Linked DNA regions of Haloglycomyces albus DSM 45210. The protein of the gene in region 2 interacts with the protein of the main gene of each other region in a pairwise test. Links are inferred from orthologs where the notes say so. Each region holds a gene or a part of one and is shown on either strand. Other genes may lie near its edges. The genes, in order: rlmN and ftsZ.

Region 1 (3,125 bases), 1.3 Mb from region 2 along the record:
CTGTTCGGGGGCTGCTGCGCGGTGAATCCACCGGTATCGTCGTACCCGCCGGTTCGACCGGGGCGCCTGCCGCCGGCGAGTGGGACGTCCACGGACGTCGGTTCCGGAGCGGGAAAACCCCGAGCCGGTGTGCTCGGAGTCGACGGCTCCACCGGTGCGGCCCGACGGGACCCCGTATCGGAGAAGCGGTCGGCCCGCTGGTCGGAATAGGCCGCTCCGAAACCCGCGGCTTCAGCGTCTGGTGCTTGCGGTGGAACCGCGGGCCCCGCAGGCCCAGCCGGACCGCCGAACGAAGGTTGCTGTGGCGAAGCCGGAGTTTCACCCATGGACGGCTGCTGTGGAGACGCCGGATTCTCACCCTGCGGCCCCGCAGTCGGACGCGCATCATAGCCCGGGGGGACAGGAGAGGCCGGTCCAGGCTGTGCCCCGGCCAATGGCAGCTGTTGCGTGGCAGCGGCCGGGTCGGGGGGACCGTCGCGGTGGGGGGTGGAGGCGTAATTCGCAGGCACGAACGTGTCGTCGCTTTGTATCGGCGCGAAACCCGATCCCGGCTGTGGCTGTTGCGGGGGCGTTCCGCTGTCCATTGGAGGCCCAGGCTGCGGTGACGGGGGCCGTTGTGCGAAGGGGTCGTCCTCCGCCGCACCTTGAGGTGGCGGAGCCAAGTGTCCGAAACCTTCATCGTCATCTGCTCGCAAATGTGCGAACCCTTCCGGATCCGGATCCGACCCCCGCTGAGCGGGCATGACGGTGGTGGGCTGACCGGGATTCGGCTCCGGAGGCGCGGGGGCGGCGAAGGCATTCGGTTCTGGACTGATGGAAGGAGCCGGTGCGGGGGCGGCAAAACCGCCAGCCTCCGGTTTTGCCTCCAACTCCCCTACCTTGCTGTAATCCGGGGCGGGCGCGGAACCCAATACTCCGCGTTCTTCCAGTTCGGCCAATTGCCGTGCGACACGATCGAGGTAAACATCGACCTGCCACTCGTCATATCCCCCGAATCGAACCCGAAATACTACGTCGTCGACTTCATTGGCAGTGACCGGCGAGTTGCCGACAGGCTCTCCCGCGAGAGTTGCTTCCACACGGTCAAGGAAGTCGTCCACTTCATCGACCTTGTATCCCCGACTCAGCGCTCGCCTCCGAAAACGATCACCTTGACTAGCCACTGTATGAGTCACCTTCCCTAATTGGCCGCGTCTTGACGTTGATCTTGCTCCACAGCAGCGGCCAACTGCCCGCAAGCGCCATCAATTTCCTGGCCACGTGTATCACGCACCGTAGTCGGTACGCCACCGGCACGTAGTCGCGCCACGAATTCGTCTTGAACTGGGGCGGGAGAGGCATCCCATTTACTTCCCGGGGTGGGGTTAAGTGGTATCAGATTAACATGCGCCAACTTACCCGCTAGCTTGCGCGCCAACAGATCTGCCCGCCACGGTTGATCGTTCATATCCCGAATCATGGCGTACTCGATCGATACCCGACGTTTGGTCTTAGCCGCATAATCCCAGGCCGCTTCCAAAACCTCGGAAACCTTCCAGCGATTGTTGATCGGTACCAGCTCATCGCGCAGCTCGTCGTCGGGAGCGTGTAGCGAGATCGCCAGAGTCACCGGCAGGTCTTCCTCGGCCAATTTACGGATCGCGGGAACCAATCCCACCGTCGAAACGGTAACGTGACGCGCGGAAAGCCCGATTCCCTCCGGATTCGGAGCGGTGATGATGCGCAAGGCCTTCTTCAATCGCGCCCAGTTGGCAAGTGGCTCTCCCATACCCATAAATACAATATGACTGAGCCTGCCAAGTCCGCGTTCCTCGGAGATCTTGGCGGCATGGACGACTTGGTCGACGATCTCGGCCGTCGACAGGTTACGTGTCAGTCCAGCCTGTCCGGTCGCGCAGAAGGGGCAGGCCATTCCGCACCCGGCCTGAGAGGAAATACATGCGGTTACCCGATCCGGGTACGACATGATAACGCTTTCCACCAGGGCATTGTCGTACAGTCGCCACGCCGCCTTCACCGTCTCCCCGTTATCGCAGGAATCTACTTTCACCGGGGCCAGTAGCTGTGGCAGCAATGCCTCACCGATGGAGTCACGGGCGTCGGCCGGCAGGTCGGTCATGGAGATCGCGTCGGTCACATGCCGCGCGTAATATTGCCGCCGGATTTGTTTAGCGCGGAACGCCGGTTGTCCCATATCCGTCAGGATCTGCTGGCAATCGGTCAGGCTGAGGTCGGCGAGATGCCGGGGCGGCTTGGTGCGCTGCCTCGGTTCGCTCAAGGTTAGTGCTACAGACATGTCGTGATCCAGTCTCGCATGAAATAGGTGGGTATTGCCAATCGCATCAGGTGCCCGTTCAAGTACCGACTACCGGCTGTTCGGTCCTTCTCACTAGGCAGAAGTCACAGATTATACCGACTCTGAGACGATATGACCTTCATCGTCACTCGACCGAATGCGACGCTAAACAACTCGGTCGTGTCACGGCTTATTCGGATTATTGCAGTTCTGTCATCCCAGCAGGTAAGCAAACCAGAGGTACCCGACCGGCGCCGCCATGACAATCGAGTCAAGTCGATCCATAAGCCCTCCGTGACCTGGAATCAAATGACTCATATCCTTGATATTGAGGTCCCGTTTAAGGACGGATATCGCTAGATCGCCCAGCGTAGCAGCCAAGGCGACCGAGGCCCCGAACGCCAGGCCCAAATAGAACGGGAACTCGAATATGAAATGGCACGCCAGGCCTCCCCCCAGAGCCGCGGCCAAGACGGAACCGCCGAGTCCTTCCCAGGACTTCTTCGGGCTGATCGACGGAGTCATGGGGTGGTTGCCGACCAGTACTCCAGCGGTGTATCCGCCGGTATCCGACAGGACGACCATCAGCAGCAAGATCAACACCTGCAGAGGTCCGTTCTCTCCCGAAGTGGCCAAAAGGAGGATGAACCCCGCGAGGAACGGGACTTGAATCAGAGTCTGCACGGAGGAGGCGACGTCAGTGCGATATCTGCTGGCGCCCTCGGCCAACCGCCAGACCAGGATTCCCGCGACCGCCAATGCGGTGCCCAAGGCCAGGCCCGTTCCGCCACCGAACCATGCCATGGCGGCAATGAACGGGCCGCATGCC
Region 2 (3,271 bases):
CACTTAATACACCGCAGCGTCCACCCAGAGCCGGCCTGCGAGACGATCTACCCCGCTGGGCGAGTTCCGAACAGGGTATATCGCTTGGTCATGCCCAGATCAATCCTAACTCGGCCCAGCTCGGAAAAGACGCTTTTGTGTCGATTGTTCAGCACATGGTGGCACCGTTACGCAATATTGCGTCACACCAACACAATAGATGAGCGGAACTTACGTACCCCATCAGGATCGTAGGTGACAGAAGTCCTCCCCTGTACCGTCTCCACACGGGGGTAAGCTCATCGACCGTGGCGACGGCCCAGGATCTTACTTCCCAGGCGAACCATCGTCGACCCGTATTCGATCGCTGTGGTGAAATCGTCGGTCATTCCCGCTGAGATCTCACTTGCGTCAGGTACCACCCGGCGAACGACGCGGGACATATCCGCCAAGCGTTCGAAGGCACGTTCTGATTCCCATTCCAGGGGGGCCACCGCCATGACTCCGCGTACTCGCAGGTTCGAACACGCGGCGGCATGTTCCGCGAGCGCTTCCAAATCACCGGGGAGGACTCCGCCTCGGCCGGATTCGGAGTTCAGGTTGACCTGGAGGCAGATCGAAATTTCCCGGTCGACGGCGGCCCGGTCGACGGCATCGACGAGGCGAGTTCGATCGACCGAGTGAATCCAATCGGCCCACGACACCACGCTGCGCACTTTGTTGCGTTGCAGCTGGCCCAGAAAGTGCCAGCGTGGCGTACGGTCCCAGGTTCGCAATTGTTCGGCTTTGGGAGTGCCTTCCTGGGCCTTGTTCTCTCCCAGGTCGATCTGACCGATGTCTACTAGGGTGGCGGCGTCTTCCGGGGGGTGCGTTTTCGTGACCGCGATGATCCGGACTTCATCGGGCGCACGATCCGCCTGGCGGCAGGCGGCGTGAACGTCACGTTGCGCTTCGGCCAGGCTGGATCGTAGTGCTTCGGTTCGTTTAGGATCCGTTTTTGAGAAAGTCGGGTACATCGACGTCATCAAAGAGAACCTTACGCGGTTCGGGCGTGTTCGACGGATTGGAGTCGGAACGGGAGTCGCTTTCGCCACCTGAGGAATCCGATCCGGATTCCGAGGAGTCGGAAATGGAGAGCCGCTTGGGCTCCGCGATCTCGAATTGATCGTCCTCGCTGTCGAATCCGGCGGCGATGACCGTGACCCGGGTTTCCTCCCCGAGAGCGTCATCGATGACGGCTCCGAAGATGATGTTGGCGTCGGCGTGCGCGCAGTCGCTGACCAGTTCGGCGGCATCGTTGATCTCGAAGAGACCTAGATCCGAACCTCCGGCGATCGACAGCAGTACGCCTTGTGCGCCTTCCATGCTCTGTTCCAGCAGGGGCGACTCGATGGCCGCCCTCGCCGCTTCGACAGCGCGATTCTCCCCTCTCGCCGAGCCTATGCCCATGAGGGCCGATCCCGCCCCACTCATGACGCTCTTGACGTCGGCGAAGTCCAGGTTGATCAGGCCTGGGGTGGTAATCAGATCTGTTATTCCCTGAACACCTGAGAGTAGAACCTGGTCGGCAAGACGGAATGCATCCATCATGGATATTCCACGATCACCCAGGTGCAGAAGACGATCATTGGGAATGACGATCAGTGTGTCGCATTCGGACCGTAGATCCTCTATTCCGGTGACCGCCTGGGTCTGCCGGCGTTTGCCCTCGAATGCGAACGGACGTGTCACGACGCCTATCGTCAACGCCCCGGCCTTGCGGGCGATGTTGGCGATGACCGGTGCCCCACCGGTTCCGGTTCCACCACCTTCACCGCAGGTTACGAATACCATGTCGGCACCCTTGAGGACTTCTTCGATTTCATCGCGGTGGTCCTCGCACGCCTTTGCCCCGACTTCGGGATTGGCTCCGGCCCCAAGGCCTCGAGTCAATTCACGACCCACATCGAGCTTCACATCGGCATCGCTCATAAGCAATGCCTGTGCGTCGGTGTTGATCGCGATAAACTCAACTCCTTTGAGTCCAGCTTCGATCATGCGGTTGACCGCGTTGACGCCGCCACCTCCAATACCGACGACTTTGATGACTGCGAGGTAGTTATGCGGTGCTGTCATCGCGTTGAGCCCTTCCCTCTCGCTGGACGTATCTGTTCTAGAATTTCATAGCCTACGCTCTTTAACGCTAACTTATCGTCGGCGCACGCGGAGCGCTGACATCAATCTCATGATGCCCTTGTTGCAACAACGCCAGAGAAACTCGAGACTTCATCTCATTCTCACTGTCATCTCCCCAGCGTATAACGCGCCTGTCGGTCAATTTCAATGTGGTTGCCTCAAGGGAGGTCACATGAACAGTTTCTACCTGCGAAGCAATCGATGTGGGGAGTTCGGTCAAAATTTCCCGAAGGGGCACCGCTACTTTCTCCAGAATTGAAAGGTCGTCAATTTCAACCATCCACTGTACTTCTGCCGTGTTGTCAACGGTCGCAAAGGCAACACCTTGATCATCAGCCATGATATAACCGTCGTCGTCTCGCACGGCAAAGTAGGGCCGACGTTCCATGACCTCGATCGCTACGGAATCGGGAACGCTCCGAACTATTTCGACCGATTTCACCTCCGGGAGACGCACCAATTCCTCGGCCAAACCCGAAGCGTCAAAACGAAAAAGATTCTCGTCCTTATGGGGTCCGGCGATGCGCCGAATTTCGTCCACATCGACAAAGTGCGCGCCCTCCACCCGAATGTTCTTAATCGCGAATAGAGGCGAATACAACGCGGCCGCCACGGTCAACGCCACCAATACGACTGCGGCGGCGGCCAACCACAGCTTCAATGTGCGAAAGGCACTGAACCACGAACGACCCGCCGGCAATGCGAGTCCGGGTATTTTCCATCGCTTCGTCGATTCACGCAACATGCGGTCATACTGGCACAATTGCGTCGTTAAAAACGACAGAATCCGATTCCGGCACGGTGCCGAACCCCTCCGTCATTCGATCACACCGGGCCCGCTTGTCCGTCATGCCTTCAGGTTGAAACGGTCCCCACTACCCGGCAAGCAGGACGTTCTCAAACACCGATGGTCCAGGGATTCCACCCATCGAAACCCCTGGACCATCGGTAAAGCTCATAGCGACGGTGACATGACTATCCCGCCACCACAACCGAAACCATGCGGTTGGGAACCACGATCACCTTCTTGACCTCCTTACCGTTCACCGAGGACTGGATTTTTTCGTCGGCCAGTGCCGCGGCCTCGATCGCATCGCGTTCGGCGTCGGTGGCCACT

The links.
Region 1: the proteins of ftsZ (region 2) and rlmN interact in binary tests that used the Escherichia coli proteins (3 or more experiments, as listed by UniProt). The link is inferred for Haloglycomyces albus DSM 45210 from one-to-one orthologs.

The regions. Positions count from the first base shown.
Region 1 is NZ_AZUQ01000001.1:3,456,271-3,459,395, forward strand. The notes cover bases 239-3,038. They hold rlmN (dual-specificity RNA methyltransferase RlmN), read right to left. Parts: upstream 2,297-3,038; coding sequence 1,181-2,296; downstream 239-1,180. Other genes in these bases: HALAL_RS0115930 (phosphatidate cytidylyltransferase), read right to left, coding at 2,510-3,038. Outside these bases: more of HALAL_RS0115930, read right to left, coding at 3,039-3,125.
Region 2 is NZ_AZUQ01000001.1:2,172,503-2,175,773, reverse strand. Bases 30-2,975 are described here. They hold ftsZ (cell division protein FtsZ), read right to left. Parts: upstream 2,095-2,975; coding sequence 964-2,094; downstream 30-963. Other genes in these bases: HALAL_RS0110170 (cell division protein FtsQ/DivIB), read right to left, coding at 2,162-2,803; HALAL_RS0110180 (YggS family pyridoxal phosphate-dependent enzyme), read right to left, coding at 279-1,004. In the rest of the region: leuS (leucine--tRNA ligase), read right to left, coding at 3,130-3,271. UniProt on the Escherichia coli protein: Essential cell division protein that forms a contractile ring structure (Z ring) at the future cell division site. The regulation of the ring assembly controls the timing and the location of cell division.